2 regions of the Bacillus sp. NMTD17 genome follow, and region 1 is predicted to be linked to the other one. Evidence: a T-box and tRNA genes for the amino acid it is inferred to sense, from the RefSeq annotation. Region 1 holds a T-box; the other holds one or more tRNA genes.
The links. The T-box of region 1 lies ahead of serS (serine--tRNA ligase). A T-box ahead of a tRNA ligase gene usually reads a tRNA of that ligase, here a tRNA-Ser.

Region 1 (8,765 bases):
CCTATATTCTAATGTGAAGCATGAACATTGTTATCTAGTTTTGAGAGAACATTCTCTCCATCAGGTTTGGTGGCGATAGCGAAGAGGTCACACCCGTTCCCATACCGAACACGGAAGTTAAGCTCTTCAGCGCCGATGGTAGTTGGGGGTCTCCCCCTGTGAGAGTAGGACGCCGCCAAGCTTTTCTAAGGATCAGTTCCATACGGAACTGGTCTTTTTTGTGTTTTCTTCTAACAGCATCATGATATAAGCTGGGAACTTCTCTTCGGCAATCTCCATATAGCGTTCAATCATGACATAATCATCACTAATGTATTGAGACAGCAGCTCGTACCACCATTCAGTTTCGTAGCGGGCAATCATACTGAGGTTATACATTAATAAGTAATGGCTGATGATCTCAGGAATCCCTAAAAATGAATCACGAGTTGACGGAATAAACCATTGATCCATTTCTAAATCATAATGAAGATGAGTAGCGAGCGCTGGATTTTCTTCTAGAGCTACATCAAACGTCAGCTTTTTGGCTTCTCTTTGCTTGAGTTTCCAACTTGTATGGAACTCAAAGTATTCAATAAAGCGTTCAGCAGACATGTTATAAAGCAATGGAATATGATCTTGAATCATCATCCCATTAACCTTTTCCACTTTAACTAATGTCGAGGGCTGCTTTTGAAACTCCAGAATATGACTCATTTCAGGTATCTTTGAAAGGAGATGAATCATCGTAAATCGCTCATCTTCAAGACCATTTAAATGAAATAGATGCTTTAACACATGCATGCATAGTCCATTTCGCTGAATTTTCACTTCATCTTCACTAAAGCGGTAATGCTGTTTCTTTCTCTTTCTCGATGTTACGCCATGGGCCAAAACAGAGGTTTGAGAAGGATAGTGAGGATCAACTGTCAGTAAACATGCCTTTAGCAACTGAGCCATTCCATAAAATAATAAAATGGGCTTCAGTTCGAGTGGAGCGATAGCTGCCTGTTCATAGAACGTATGGCCATGCTTTAAAAAGTAAATAAACCGTTCACAGTTTTTATAGGCTTGCTGGTTTGCATCTTGAATGCTCCGTTTCTCATATTGTTGATATAGAAACTTTTGGGAAGTTTCGAGTGAGTAAAAACGTTTTAAATCCTTCCATCCTGAACTTTTCATCTTCTTCCTCAACTCTCTTTATATTTTCTAAAAATTGCAACTGTTTGTTGCTTCCTTGACATGCTGTTTCCTAGTTGATAATCTACATATAATATTTTGCCGAAAAGAGGGGGATTTACTAATGTGGGAAAGTAAATTTTCAAAAGAAGGTTTGACGTTTGACGATGTTTTGCTTGTTCCAGCTAAGTCTGAAGTACTTCCGCGTGATGTCGATTTATCAGTTGAGTTAACAAGCACATTAAAACTAAACATTCCAATTATCAGTGCAGGAATGGACACGGTGACGGAATCACAAATGGCGATTGCAATGGCACGTCAAGGTGGTCTTGGTATCATTCATAAGAACATGTCTATTGAGCAACAAGCAGAACAAGTGGATAAAGTAAAACGTTCAGAGCGCGGCGTTATTACAAATCCATTCTTCTTAACACCTGAGCATCAAGTATTTGATGCAGAGCACCTAATGGGTAAATACCGTATTTCAGGTGTACCGATTGTAAATAACGAAGAAGATCAAAAGCTTGTTGGTATTATTACGAACCGTGACCTTCGTTTTATTTCGGATTATTCAATGAAGATTAGCGACGTGATGACAAAAGAGGAACTTGTGACAGCTTCTGTAGGTACGACGTTAGAAGAAGCTGAAAAAATCCTACAGCAATATAAAATTGAAAAATTACCTCTTTTAGATGACGAAGGAACGTTAAAAGGTCTCATCACCATCAAAGATATTGAAAAAGTGATCGAATTCCCTAACTCCTCTAAAGATGCACATGGCCGTTTAATTGTTGGTGCTGCTGTTGGTGTCACTGGCGATACAATGACTCGTGTGAGAAAATTAGTCGAAGCCAATGTGGATGTCGTTGTCATTGATACTGCACATGGTCATTCACAAGGTGTTCTTAACACTGTATCGAAAATCCGTGAAACGTATCCTTCTCTTAATATCATTGCTGGTAATGTTGCAACAGCCGAAGCAACTAAAGCATTATTTGAAGCAGGAGCAGATATTGTGAAAGTCGGTATCGGACCAGGGTCTATTTGTACAACACGTGTTGTTGCAGGTGTTGGTGTACCACAAATCACAGCAATCTATGACTGTGCAACAGAAGCAAGAAAACATGGTAAAGCTATTATTGCAGATGGTGGAATTAAATATTCAGGTGATATCGTAAAAGCTCTAGCATCTGGTGGACATGCTGTAATGCTTGGAAGCCTTCTAGCTGGTACATCTGAAAGCCCAGGAGACACAGAAATTTTCCAAGGTAGACGCTTCAAAGTTTATCGCGGTATGGGTTCAGTCGCTGCAATGGAAAAAGGAAGTAAAGATCGTTACTTCCAAGAAGATAATAAAAAATTCGTTCCAGAAGGTATTGAAGGCCGTACACCATACAAAGGGCCAGTCGTTGATACAGTGTATCAACTCGTTGGCGGTATCCGTTCTGGTATGGGCTATTGTGGAACACAGGACTTACGCTCACTTAGAGAAGATGCACAGTTCATTCGCATGACTGGTGCAGGACTTCGTGAGAGTCATCCACATGATGTACAAATTACAAAAGAATCACCAAACTACACAATTTCTTGATAAATTGTGACAATCAAATTACATTTGACAGGGTCTATGACTCTGTCTATTTTTTTTGTCTTTATTGTGATAAAATTTATACTGTTGTGTTGAAATAAGCCCTTGTGGATTAAATATATATGAAATACGTCGAAAAAAGATGAATACGGAGGTATGACGATTGAACAGCAAGATGTTGAAACAGCTTATGGTCTCTATCCTTGCACTGGCATTGATTGTGACAGCATTTACACCAATGTCCAAAGCAAAAGCAGCTGAAGATCCATTCAATGTGAATGCGAAAGCAGCAATCCTAATTGAAGCTTCTACAGGTAAAATTCTTTATAGTAAAAACGCAGAACAAAGACTGCCTATTGCAAGTATGGCAAAGATGATGACAGAGTATCTATTACTAGAGGCGATTGCTGAAGGCAAAGTGAAATGGGATCAAACGTATACGCCAGATGATTATGTATACGAAATTTCTCAGGACCGCAGTTTATCAAACGTTCCTTTGAGAAAAGATGGCTCGTATACAGTGAAAGAACTTTATCAAGCAACGGCTATTTATTCGGCAAATGCAGCAGCGATTGGCTTAGCAGAAGTGATCGCTGGATCAGAATCGAAGTTCGTTGAAAAAATGAACGCAAAAGCGAAAGAACTTGGTTTAACTAACTACAAATTCGTGAATGCAACTGGACTAGAAAATAAAGATTTACATGGCAAACAGCCAAAAGGTACAGGTCCTGATGAAGAAAGTGAAGTATCTGCGAAAGATATGGCATTGCTTGCACAGCATCTCATCAAAGACCATCCAGAAATTCTTGAAACATCAAGTATCGCGAAAACAAAGTTCAGAGAAGGCACAGACGATGAAATGGACATGCCTAACTGGAACTTCATGCTTAAAGGACTTGTGAAGGAATATGAAGGTGTAGACGGTCTGAAAACAGGCTCTACGGATTCAGCTGGTTCTAGCTTCACAGGTACCGCTAAACAAGGTGACATGCGTGTCATTGCTGTGATCTTGAATGCAAAAGGTAATCTTCATACAGCACGTTTCGACGTGGCGAAAAAACTGTTCGACTATGCATTTAAAAACTTCACGATGAAAGAAATGTACAAAAAAGGTCAACAGATCAAAGGACATGAAAACATCGAAGTCGATAAAGGCAAAGACAAAGAAGTACCTGTCGTCACGAAAGAAGCTTTCTCTGTGCCAGTAAAAAATGGCGACGAAAAGAGCTTTAAAGCAAAAGTAAATATCGAGAAAAAGAAACTAGAAGCTCCTATTAAAAAAGGAACGAAGGTTGGCATGCTGACGACTTCTTATTCTGGTGATGAGAAGGACTACGGCTATTTGAATAAAGATCAATCAGGTGTTGAGCTTATAACGAAAACAGGCGATGAAAAAGCAAACTGGTTCATCCTTGCAATGCGTAGTGTAGGTGGATTCTTCGCTGGCATTTGGGGCGGAATCGTTGACACAGTAAAAGGTTGGTTCTAATAAAAAACTGCTCTCATGCATAGAGAGCAGTTTTTTTATCGTTAAAAGAAAAGCGATTGTTTTTGATTTTGAGGAGTGGACAAGGCTAGCTGAAAAATACCACATAACTTTTCCACGCCCTCGGTCAGTGCTTTTTCATTCACATAAGAAAAGCTGAGGCGGATATAGTTTTGCTTCGGCTCTCCAGGATAGCACACAGAGCCAGGCAGAAAGGTAATTTGCTGCTTACGTGCCTCATGCAGCAGTGCACGTGTATCGACCCAGGAAGGAAAGCTAAGCCATAAATTGAGCCCGCCCTGAGGAATTTGCCACGTCACATCTTTTGGTGCATGCTTCGTTAATACATCTATCATTAAATCACGTCTCACCTTCAAGGCGGTTCTCAGCTTTTTCGTATGATCAATCATCTTCTTCGAAGTCAGAAATGGCAGAATGGCTTTTTGTGTGAGAAGAGGGCTGCCTAAATCATTATTGGCCTTTGCAGCTAATAAACGATTAAATATCGAGCCTAAGGCGGTGATAATCCCAATTCTGCATCCTGGAGCCAGTGTTTTACTTAATCCTCGCAAATAAATGACGTGTCCATCATGATCAAGACTTTTGATAGGTGCTGGCGGCTTCTTTTCGAAATAAAGCTCACGATAAGGATCATCCTCTACAATGAGACAATCAATACTTTGAGCCAGTAAGAGAAGTTGTTTTCTGCGTTTCATTGACATACTGGCCCCTGTCGGACTGTGAAAAGTAGGAATCGTGTAGATGAGCTTTGGTTTATATTTATCACAAATACTTTGAAGCTGCTTCATGTTCATGCCTTCATGATCAACAGGGACTGTAATAATTCTTGCCCCTCTGCCCATAAAGACATCAATGGCGCCTGGATAAGTCGGTGCTTCCATGACAACTACATCATCAGGACCGATAAACGCACGTGCGACCAAATCAAGCCCTTGCTGAGAACCACTAGTTACAAGAATATTTTCAGGAGTAGAAGGCACACCCAGCTTTTCTAAAAAAGACTGAATGACTTGCCTAAGCTGAAGATCCCCTTGAATTTCCCCATACTTCGACATGATTTGAGGATGTCTGGCTAGTACATGCTGCATTTCTTTTTCTAAATACCGGTTTGGCAAAAGCCCTGGATCAATCATAGAGGAAGAAAGGTTGATCGCTTCTTCGACATAGTGATACTGAGCAAATTGAGACCGTGGTAAATAATCCGGAATGGATAACTGCCAATCAAAAGAGGTAGATGACGGAACCGGAATATCTGACTGCTTTTGCAGCTCATCCACAAACGTCCCTTTACCTTGCACAGTCGTTAAATATCCGTCGTCCTTCAGCCGTGTGTATGCCTTTGCTGCCGTGACAAGACTCACATTCAGCTGCTTTGCTAAATCACGTACAGTTGGCAGCTTATCTCCCTGCTGAAGCAAACCCGATTGGATATGATCAATGATCGAAAAGTAAATCTGATTCGAAAGCGATGTATCAGAATGTCGATGGATATCAATATGCATGAGAAACCTCCATTGAGTGCAAAATTGTTATACATGAATTTGAATTGTTATAGTTGCATTATAGCATGTAAATCACACTTCAAAGAAAAAATGACTTATTTTTAGCCAGAAAACGTTTATATACAAGGGTTTAGGCTTTTTTGTCGGCTGATTGAATTGTTATACTATTCTCTTTATTGTTATACTGTCTCGCTTGTATGATAAAGAGGTAAATCAATCGAATTGACAAATGGGAGGAAACTATTGTGAGCAATAAGGGAACTGAACGAGTGAAACGTGGAATGGCAGAAATGCAAAAGGGTGGCGTCATTATGGATGTCGTCAATGCTGAACAGGCAAAGATCGCAGAAGAAGCAGGTGCGGTGGCAGTTATGGCACTAGAACGAGTACCAGCTGATATCCGTGCAGCCGGCGGTGTAGCCCGTATGGCAGACCCAAGAATCGTAGAGGAAGTACAAAATGCTGTAACGATTCCAGTCATGGCAAAAGCACGTATCGGCCACATCGTCGAGGCTCGTGTTCTTGAAGCACTTGGTGTTGATTATATCGATGAGAGTGAAGTGCTGACGCCCGCAGATGAGGAATTCCATTTAAATAAAAATGAATACACAGTACCTTTTGTCTGTGGTTGCCGTGACTTAGGTGAAGCAACCCGCCGTATCGCAGAAGGCGCTTCGATGCTTCGTACGAAAGGGGAACCTGGGACAGGCAACATTGTAGAAGCTGTCCGTCATATGAGAAAGGTCAATGCTCAGATTCGTAAAGTAGCAGCAATGAGTGAAGATGAACTGATGACAGAAGCCAAGAACCTAGGAGCACCTTATGAATTATTGCTTCAAATCAAAAAAGACGGCAAGCTCCCAGTTGTTAACTTTGCAGCTGGAGGCGTTGCGACACCAGCAGATGCTGCGTTAATGATGCAGCTTGGAGCAGACGGTGTATTTGTTGGATCTGGTATTTTTAAATCAGACAATCCGGCGAAATTTGCAAAAGCGATTGTTGAAGCAACGACTCACTTCACAGATTACCGTCTCATTGCAGAACTTTCAAAAGAGCTTGGAACAGCCATGAAAGGAATTGAAATCTCAAATCTACTGCCAGAAGAGCGTATGCAAGAGCGTGGCTGGTAATTAAGGGAGCGCAAATGAACATGCTAACAATTGGTGTACTAGGGCTTCAAGGAGCCGTGAGAGAGCATATTCAATCGATTGAAGCCTGCGATGCAGAAGGTAAGATCATTAAACGAGCAGAAGAGCTAGCATCCGTTGACGGTCTTATTATCCCTGGTGGAGAAAGCACGACGATGAGGAGACTCATGGATACGTACCAATTCATTGAACCGATTAAAGCGTTCGCTGCAGAAGGGAAACCGATTTTCGGGACATGTGCCGGTTTGATTATGCTGGCAAAATATATTGAAGATCGAGAAGATGCCCATCTTGGATTGTTAAATGTATCTGTTGCACGGAATTCATTTGGCAGACAGGTAGACAGCTTTGAAGCAGATCTAGAAGTAAAAGGGCTGGATGCGCCGTTTACAGGGGTGTTCATCCGTGCGCCTCATATCATCAGCGCAGATGTGAGCGTAGAAATCATGGCTGAATATGATGGCAGGATTGTGATGGCTAAAGAAAACAATATCTTAGGCTGTTCTTTTCATCCAGAGCTGACAGACGATCACCGGTTAACACAGCTGTTTGTTGAAATGGTGAAGTCTTACAAAACAAAGCTCGCTGTATAAAACGGTTGAAAAGAGATAAAACTTATAGTACATTAAAATCACAATCAAAGATCGAAAAAGCGTTGACGGGAAATAGTAAGAAGCCCCTCTTTCTCAGAGAGCCGATGGTTGGTGCGAATCGGTGAAAGATGCAGTCTGAATCCATCCTTGAGCGAAATGCTGAAACACGAGAAGTAAGCATTTACGGTGATACCGTTACAGAGGAAAGAGGAAAGCATGCTTCTGCATGTTTTCAATCAGGGTGGCAACGCGAGAGCTCTCGTCCCTTTCATGGGATGAGGGCTCTTTTTATTTTTCGATAAAAAAAGGAGTGTTACACATGCTGGATATTAAACAACTGCGCACGGACTTTGATCAAATCAAAGAAAAATTAGCACACCGAGGCGAAGATTTAGCGGATTTTGATAAGTTTGGTGAACTGGATCAAAAAAGAAGAGAACTAATCGGGAAAACAGAAGAATTAAAGAGCCGAAGAAATGAAGTATCACAGCAAGTGGCCGTTCTAAAAAGAGAAAAGAAAGATGCCGATCACATTATTCAAGAAATGCGTGAGGTAGGAGATGAGATTAAAAAGCTGGATGATGAGCTAAGAACAGTAGAAGAAAGCTTGCAGCACATCCTCTTCTCTATTCCGAATATCCCTCATGACACTGTACCGGTTGGGGAAACAGAAGATGACAACGTGGAAGTGAGAAAATGGGGCGAACAGCCGGCCTTCTCATTTGAGCCAAAACCACATTGGGATGTAGCGGATGAGCTAAACATTCTTGATTTTGAACGCGCAGGAAAAGTCACAGGAAGCCGATTCGTTTTTTATAAAGGGCTTGGCGCACGCTTAGAGCGCGCACTATATAACTTTATGCTCGATCTACATGTCGATGAGTTTGGTTTTACTGAAGTGCTCCCACCTTACATGGTCAATAGAGCTAGCATGACAGGGACTGGGCAGCTTCCAAAATTCGAAGAGGATGCCTTTAAAATCCGAGAAGAAGATTATTTCCTCATTCCAACAGCTGAAGTGCCGATTACCAACATGCACCGTGACGAAATCCTTGAAGGGGAACAGTTGCCAATCAATTATGCAGCATTCAGTGCTTGCTTTAGATCAGAGGCTGGATCTGCCGGAAGAGATACACGCGGACTCATCCGTCAGCACCAATTTAATAAGGTAGAGCTTGTGAAATTTGTTAGACCTGAAGATTCTTATGAAGAATTAGAGAAACTAACAAATCAAGCAGAAAAAGTCCTACAGCTATTAAACCTGCCATA
Region 2 (8,765 bases), on a different contig from region 1:
CGTATGAAGAAAGAGAAAGCACTAAATGCAAGTGAAAAGAAAATGCTAGATGATGCCCATGAATTTTTGCTAAGTGAATTAGAAGTCATCAAAGGGATTACAGAAAAGCAAATAAAAAGTTTCTGTTAAGAACTCTGCCGCTCTTTTGGGCATCCCTCACCATTTTTGAATACATGTTCTCTAAGAACCTATCCACCCTTCAACTTATGAAAGAAAAAAGAATTTATTTAGGCAAATTCCGCATATTGTAAATCCAATATGCTATACTGTTGATAAACCTTTGAAGCATGAATTTTTTTACGATTACCTTGTAACATCTCCCTACTTGTACGCTGAGTAGGGTTTTTTATTGAAGAAATAATTGGAAACACAAAAAAACAGGCTCTCTACAGAGAACCTGTTTTTAAAAATGAAGATTAAGCAGTTTTTTGAACGTTAGCAGCTTGAGCTCCACGAGAACCTTGCTCTACGTCAAATGTTACTTTTTGACCTTCGTCTAAAGATTTGAATCCGTCACCTTGGATAGCTGAGAAATGTACGAATACATCGTCGCCTTCTTCACGTTCGATAAATCCAAAACCTTTTTCTGCGTTAAACCATTTTACTGTACCTTGTTCCATGTTTGTTGCCTCCTAGTGCGTTTACCACACAATGTATTATACTATCCTTGCCCAAAGTATCCTCAAGACGAAAAGTCTTTCTTCATGCTATCCTTTACGCCGAACAAAAATAATTATTCTTATTGTAACATGAATCGGAAATAATTGCAATTTTTAAATGTGTAAGGTCAAAAAATTGAGAATAGCTATTATAAAAAGTATTATAAAAAATTTGAGTTTAACATATCTTCTTTTTTAGATAACTATCCAACTTGTGCTAATGAAGATGTCCTTGATACTTGGAGCATTGATAGGAGGATGACTAACACATAGTTATTATATTAAGCGCTTCTTTACTACTTTGCAGCGTATTAATGGCTACGTTCTAAAACTTTGCTTTTCGAAAAACTACCCCTACAAGCACAATACGTTATCAAAGATTTAGTCATCCACAACAGAAAACTTAAAAAAGAAAGCCCTTTTCCTCGAATAAGGATAGAGCTTTCTAAAGTTTTTTATTTATTCAGTTAAGATTTAACTTCTTTATTTTTATCAATAGATAAGGTTACTATAACGCTAAATATGCTAATTAAAGTTCCTGCAATAGAAACAACAATAGTCAAAAAGCCGTTCGGAATAAAAAACCCTATTGGAATGAGCCCCAGAAAGGAAAGAACAATAAAACATTGGTATACACCAGATATAACCCTTACAACAAAATTACTAAAAAAAGACATAATTAACGGCGGAATGAATAAAAATGCAACTATTCCCATTGATATCATTAAGATACGAGGTTCATCAAATGAAATGACATTATCCCCAGGAGAATTTTTGGCAGCTACTAGCACTAATACTATGGACATAATTAATGTGAGCAAAATCAAAAAAAACCTTTTTAACATTATCATAACTCCTTTTTCGATAAATACTTGAAAAACCATAACCATTTTATGTTATTTAATTGAAGTATATGCAGTCAATTAGCAGAAATAATCTTATTACTTTATATCTTAAGGTTACACTAAACTTTTTATCTTCCTTAATACATTTAACATAAATGATCCAAATGTTAATTAAAATCAATCATAAAGAGATACAAAAATTTATTTAGTCAACCAATTTTTGGGCTGACACAAATCGCCTGTATTTATCATGGTTACGCATTAATTGGTCATGAGTTCCTTTACCAGTAATTACTCCTTGGTCTAAGAATATGATCTGATCTGCTTTTTTAATAGTTGCTAATCTGTGAGCTATTATTACTGTGGTTCTTTTTTTCATTAATTCTTCTAGTGAATCTTGTATTTTCCTCTCACTCTCACTATCCAAACTTGCTGTTGCTTCATCCAATAATAGGATATCAGGGTCTTTAATAAAGTTTCTTGCAATGTCAATTCGTTGACGTTGACCTCCTGACAACTTTAATCCTTTTTCTCCAATTATTGTATCATACCCTTTGTCTAACAAAGTAACAAATTCGTGGCAATTAGACAATTGAGAATATTTTATGATTTCTTCTTCACTAATTTCTTTTTTAATGCCGTACACTATATTATCTTTTATCGTGCCATTTATCATCGCGTTAGTTTGCATTACGTAGCCAATTTTATTTCGCCAATCTGATAGATTAAATTCATTAATGGGTATTCCTCCAAGTGATATGCTCCCATTGCTCAAAGGCAATTCATATAATCGTGCAATTAAATTGAAAATAGTACTTTTACCAGAACCAGACGGACCTACAAAAGCAGTAACCTTTCTACTTGGGATATCAAAAGTTATTTTATTCAAAATCTGTTTATCATCAAACTTGAAACTAACGCTTGAAAATTTCAAATTTCTATTACTGAAATCAATATTTGAAACATGTCTATTAGAATCTAGTTCTTCTTTATGTTCGAGTAATATTTCGCTCAATCTCTGGCTAGCTCCTATCGCTCGTTGGTAATCCGTAAGTAGGGTTGAAAAATTAGTAAGAGGGCCAGATAATTGTATTACATAGAAAATCATAGCTACTAGAGTACCTGCAGATATTGCCCCCGTTGAAACCCTTATACCACCAAATCCCAGAATAATTCCTATAGTCAGTAAAAGAATAAAGCTAGTTAATGGTTGTATAATTGAAATGATTTTGGCTTCTTTTAACCCTAATTTATATATTTCAAAAAGATTACTATGAGCATTTTTTAATTCTAAACTTTCAGTATTCGATATCTTTACTAAACGTATTTCGGTTAAGACACGACCTAATAATCCGCTAAAGCTAGCTGCTTCTGATTGTGCTGCTTTTGAGATTTTTCTCACCATTCCCCCTAAAGGTATAATTATGGCTAAAAATATAGGCACTATAATAAGTGTTATTAGAGTCATTTGCCAATCCATTCTCAATAAGATAATAATAGAGCCTAAAACAGTTATTATAGAAGGGATTATATTCGGTAATTTTTGAGATACAAAAGCGTTGATAACATTAGTATCTTCTGTGATACGACTCATTATTGAACCACTCTCATTATTATCAAAGAAAGGGATTTTTAATTTTATTATATGCTCCCACAGCATATAACGAATTGCCATAATCATTTTTTCTCCAATTTTACTGAGCAAATATAAACCAATACCACTCAAGACCGCATTTATTAGAAACATACATAAAAAAAGCGCTATAAATCCCAAATTAAAAGTGTTCTCAGAAAATTTATCAACAACTTTACCAGTAAATAGAGGTATAAACAAACCACTAATACTCCCTACAGATGAAATAGTTATAGCAAATAAAATTAATAATAATGGCAGTTTTATTTTACGTAATAAAAAGAATAAGGGATTTTTAGGTTTCATAATAATATCCTTTCTGCTATAGACTATCCACATTCACCACAAAGTATCTATCTTACATTTCAATCAAAAGTCATAAATAAAAAATTAAGAGTTAGACTCATATATATTAATGTTCATCACAGGTAGCTCCATATAATTAGTATTTTTTATATTACGATTAACTATCCTAATGAACCAGAACCAGAAAATATATCATTTGATAAATGATACCTCAAACCCAGATGTGTATATTTCTTTTCAATAGAATATGTATATATTTCTAACGTCTTTATGTAATCGCCATTTGTACTATGACTATAATCTTGATCAATATATTATCACGTAGTTCCTCTAAACAAACCACAATTATAAAAATATATTGTCTAATGTTGCCTGGAAGAACTCATAAAATTGTTTGACGAGATACAATATTTAAAGTATCTTAAATCCATATTTACAATCGGTCAACAGGTTAATTATTGCGTAAATCTGCACTGATGATGCTTACAGGAAGGTTGATTAAACAGAAGTTATACTAGCTGAAGATATAAGAGATTGACCTTCAATAGTTACTGTTGTTCCTACAGTATATAACGAACGAATATCTGAATTTTGAAACTTTACGATATTTCCAATTTTCTAGTTTTACACAAGGTTTTATAGTAGCAGTTCTTAAATAGAAAATAGAGTTTAAATCAATATGTTTTCACATTTTAGGAGTTATTTGTGATAGCTTTCTTAATAAAAAAGAGCACAAAAAAACCAAAGGTCTACAACCTTTGGTTTCTTAGATGCGGCCGAGAGGACTTGAACCTCCACGGGTTATTCACCCACTAGGCCCTCAACCTAGCGCGTCTGCCATTCCGCCACGACCGCGTGTATGATGTGCTCATATATTCATAAGTGCACTGTTTGAAAAACAATGCGGGTGAAGGGACTTGAACCCCCACGTCATAAAGACACTAGATCCTAAGTCTAGCGCGTCTGCCAATTCCGCCACACCCGCGTGACAATGGTGAGCCATGAAGGACTCGAACCTTCGACCCTCTGATTAAAAGTCAGATGCTCTACCAACTGAGCTAATGGCTCATCTGCTATGCAGAAAAACATATATAAAAAATGGCTGGGCTAGCTGGATTCGAACCAACGCATGACGGAGTCAAAGTCCGTTGCCTTACCGCTTGGCTATAGCCCAACGAATCAAAAAACAAAACATGACCCGTACGGGATTCGAACCCGTGTTACCGCCGTGAAAGGGCGGTGTCTTAACCGCTTGACCAACGGGCCATACAATAATGGCGGAGAAGGAGGGATTTGAACCCTCGCGCCGCTTACGCGACCTACACCCTTAGCAGGGGCGCCTCTTCAGCCACTTGAGTACTTCTCCATTATGGCTCCGCAGGTAGGACTCGAACCTACGACCGATCGGTTAACAGCCGATAGCTCTACCACTGAGCTACTGCGGAATAATAAGACATGTTTCATTATATATATGCCAGAAAAATGTGTCAAGAATTTTTAAGCGTTTCATTCCTGGCCCATTTGCGACGGCTTTTATAATTTAACATATACTAATATAACAGTCAAGCCTTTTTCCATGCCATTTGTTTAACTTGGCAGAAAGCCCCCGACCTCTTCACGTAGACCAAGGGCCTTGATGCAGCCTTCCTCAGGAGATTAAGACAGCTTAAACTTTCGCATCCACTTATAAAAAGTACTTCTTGGCACCCCTGCTAACTTCGCTGCTTCTGACACATGACCTTTTGTTTTATGCAGTGCTTCTATCACTGTTTGCTTTTGAATGCGCTCCCTAAACGTGAGTTCTTTTGGACTCTCGGTACACTCTGCTGGATGCAGCTTCTGCTTTTTCTGATCAATCGTCTCTAATACTGAAACATATTGCGATTCACCAATCCATCCGCCTTTAGGAAAGAGGACCCTTAGATGTTCAAACAGATTAAAAAGCTCTCGTATGTTTCCTGGCCAATGATACGCTTCTAGCTTACGAAAAAATGATTCAGGAAACGCCGCATTCCAGTGGTACTTCTTTTGGTAATAACGATATAAATCACGAATGTCTTCTTTTCTTTCTCTAAGCGGCGGGATGTTGATCGGATAGACATGAAGACGGTAATACAAGTCTTCTCGTATTTTTCCTTCCTTCAGTAGTTCATTCATATTACGGTGAGTCGCTGTAATGATTCGAATATCCAAAGGGATTTCGTGTGTCCCGCCGAGCGGTACGACTTTCCTTTCTTCTATCACCCGAAGAAGTGCTACTTGCATCGCATATGGGATTTCGCCAATTTCGTCTAAAAAGAGTGTTCCTTTATGAGCTTGTTCAAACTTCCCTTTAGCTCCGTGACGTTTTGCTCCTGTAAAAGCCCCTTCAGCATAGCCAAATAATTCGCTTTCTAACAGGCTTTCAGGAATGGCTCCGCAATTAACAGCAATAAACGGTCCTCTATGCCTTTCACTGGCTGAGTGAATGGCCCTAGCGGCCAGTTCCTTCCCTGTACCTGTTTCGCCCCAAATATATACATTGGCATCTGTTTGTGCCGCTCTCTTCATCTCACTGAGCGTCTGTTGAAACACCTTACTTGTTCCAGATTCCCCGGGAAATTGAGCAAAAGAAACGGTGATGTTGCTTTTCGCTGCTTCTTCAAGGGAAAGGGACATGCCCAGCATCTTTCCATCTTGCTCTGATTGAATGATCTGCGTTCCCCGGATAACAAATGGATGACCCTTAAGCCGCTCGACATCCATTCCGTACCAGTCAGAAAATCGTTCTCTAATCGACCTGCTTGCAGAAACAATTTGCTTTTTTTCATTACAGACCACATACGGTTCGTCTGCTTCCACCTGCTGGAGACAATGAGTGATCAGCTCCATCTCTCTCCTTTTTTGCTGGACTTGAATTTCTCTCTCTATGGCATAAGCAACTGTTGAAGCCATTCCAAGCATAAAAGGGTGCTTGTTATCCGCCATACAGGAGATATCAATCACCCCTATGATCGTACCGTCTGCATCACGAATAGGAGCGGCTGAACAACTCCAATGGTGAGAGGCGACAGAAAAATGCTCAGTTCCGTTGATCGTCACAGCTTCCCCGATGACGAGTGCCGTTCCAATAGCGTTCGTGCCTACATCTGTTTCGGTCCAGCGCGACCCCTCCATAAAATTAATTTTTCTTGCTTCTACCATCGTTCTTTGGCTTCCTGTCAGACTTAGCACATAACCGTCTGCATCGATAAGTAAGGCCAGCATGTCAGATTCTTTTAATTGCTGACTGATTTTATTTAAGTAAGGAAGAGCAGCATTGAGGAATAATGAGTATTTCTTTTTTTGGGCACTGAATAATTCCTTTTCTAACAACGACTGTCCTTTATCTAAATACGGATTAACATTTGCCTGTTTACACCTGTGCCATGATTCCATCACTCTCTTATTCAGACGAGACTGATCAAGCAAACCTTCACGAACAAAACGTTTCCACGTATTTAAATAACAAGGCGTCGGATTCATTCCATCCTCTCCTCTGGGGGCTTTTTATTCATTATAGATAATTATAAAAGCGCTTTCAATTAACATTGGCTAACCCAAGAAGTCAATCGGATAGAAATAGAGTCTTTTTCAGCAGTGCACCGCTCGTCCCATTGTTTGCAGCAAGGCTTCGTGTATCGCCTCTGAAAGTGTCGGATGTGCCGCAATAAACTGCTCTAATGTATCAGCGGTCAGCTCTGTATGCATCATCACCGCCGCTTGTCCAATCAGTTCTGTTGCATTCGGTCCAATGATTGATACACCTAAAATTTCTTGATATTGCGGTTCTACAATGACCTTTACTTGACCGGCTGGTTGATTTAATATTAACGCTTTTCCATTTGCAGAAAATGCACATGTCCCTATCCGAATCTCCTCATATTGTTTTCTAGCACTCTCTTCATTTAAACCAACACTGGCGATTTCTGGAGAGGTGTAGAGGCATCTTGGAATCACTTGTTCATTGACTTTTACATGTTCACCTGATGCATGGGATGCCGCAACCGTTCCTTCATGAAAAGCAGTATGAGCAAGCTGGACCCCACCTGTCACATCACCGCACGCATAGATATGCGGGAGATTGGTTTGCATATGTTCATTGACGTAGATTCCGTTTCTGTCAAATTCAATGCCGACCTGATCAAGATTCAACTCTCCAAGCTGCGGAGTTCTGCCAATTGCCACTAAGCAACGATCAGACTGGATTTCACACTGCTCTCCTTGATTTTTCTCTACCACTACTTTTCTTGAAGAAGAATCAAGCTGTTTGACTGCGGCGGACGTCAAAATGTCTACACCCGTTTCTTCAAGTTGCTCGTGAAGACATTGTGCTATATCACGATCTTCTTCAGGTAAGATGTGCACCGCTCGCTCAACCATGACAACTTTTGTCCCCATTCTGCTAAATATGCTTGCAAACTCACAGCCGATCACCCCTCCCCCAATAATACAAAGCGAATCTGGTATCGAAGAAAGTGACATGGCATCCTTGCTGTGAATGATCCATTCCCCATCAAAAGGTGCAAAAGGTAAAGCAGCAGGCGCTGCCCCTGATGCAATAATGATTTGTTTTGCTTGAATGATTTCAGACTTCCCTTCACTTTCTACCAATAGCTCGTGTGCCGATAGAAATGACGCCTTCCCATTCAACACGCTGATTTTGTTTTTATTCATCAAGTAGCGAACGCCATCAGTTAGTTGCTTGACGACAGACTGTTTCCGTTTTTGAACGACATCCCATTGGATGACAGGCTCATGTTCTGGAAGCTCAATTCCAAAATGTACAGCCGATTTCACATGCTCAAACATATCGGCGCTTTGCAAAAGCGCTTTCGTCGGAATACAGCCTTCATTGAGGCAGGTACCCCCCAGCTGACCTTGATCAATTAACACAACCTCCCTGCCAAAACGGGCGGCTGTTATGGCCGCCACATAACCTGCTGGTCCGCCTCCTATAATGACCAGTGTCATGATACGTTCACCTTCTTCCTATAAAAGAATGGATATTGGTTCTTCTAAATATGCTTTGACCGTTGATAAAAATGCGGATGCCGGCGCTCCGTCCAGCACGCGGTGATCAAACGTAAGACTGAGTGGCAGGATGGTCCCTTTGCACAATTCATCCTCTCGATAAACAGGGGTTTCATACATTGTTCCGACGCCAAGGATACCGGCTTCCGGCGGATTCAAAATCGGAGTGAAATGCTCTACACCATATGCACCTAGGTTGGTGATCGTAAAGGTAGAGCCTTCGATTTCATCGTGAAGAAGTTTGCCTTCACGTGCTTTTTTGCCATACAA

Region 2: it encodes a tRNA-Ser, which carries the amino acid that the T-box ahead of serS (serine--tRNA ligase) is inferred to sense. The anticodon was not compared.

The regions. Positions count from the first base shown of each region.
Region 1 is NZ_PVRH01000010.1:75-8,839, forward strand. It holds rRNA gene rrf (5S ribosomal RNA) at 66-181, shown strand; gene C6347_RS18930 (YaaC family protein) at 193-1,161, opposite strand; gene guaB (IMP dehydrogenase) at 1,283-2,749, shown strand; gene C6347_RS18940 (D-alanyl-D-alanine carboxypeptidase family protein) at 2,910-4,235, shown strand; gene pdxR (MocR-like pyridoxine biosynthesis transcription factor PdxR) at 4,277-5,755, opposite strand; gene pdxS (pyridoxal 5'-phosphate synthase lyase subunit PdxS) at 6,001-6,885, shown strand; gene pdxT (pyridoxal 5'-phosphate synthase glutaminase subunit PdxT) at 6,906-7,496, shown strand; T-box leader at 7,550-7,766, shown strand; gene serS (serine--tRNA ligase) at 7,816-8,765, shown strand, end outside.
Region 2 is NZ_PVRH01000004.1:348,696-357,460, reverse strand. It holds gene C6347_RS14045 (CarD family transcriptional regulator) at 1-129, shown strand, start outside; gene C6347_RS14040 (cold-shock protein) at 417-620, opposite strand; gene C6347_RS14035 (hypothetical protein) at 1,127-1,504, opposite strand; gene C6347_RS14030 (ABC transporter ATP-binding protein) at 1,710-3,443, opposite strand; tRNA gene C6347_RS14025 (tRNA-Leu) at 4,215-4,298, opposite strand; tRNA gene C6347_RS14020 (tRNA-Leu) at 4,346-4,428, opposite strand; tRNA gene C6347_RS14015 (tRNA-Lys) at 4,436-4,511, opposite strand; tRNA gene C6347_RS14010 (tRNA-Gln) at 4,543-4,617, opposite strand; tRNA gene C6347_RS14005 (tRNA-Glu) at 4,638-4,709, opposite strand; tRNA gene C6347_RS14000 (tRNA-Ser) at 4,719-4,809, opposite strand; tRNA gene C6347_RS13995 (tRNA-Asn) at 4,814-4,888, opposite strand; gene C6347_RS13990 (sigma-54-dependent Fis family transcriptional regulator) at 5,100-6,947, opposite strand; gene lpdA (dihydrolipoyl dehydrogenase) at 7,056-8,435, opposite strand; gene C6347_RS13980 (dihydrolipoamide acetyltransferase family protein) at 8,454-8,765, opposite strand, start outside.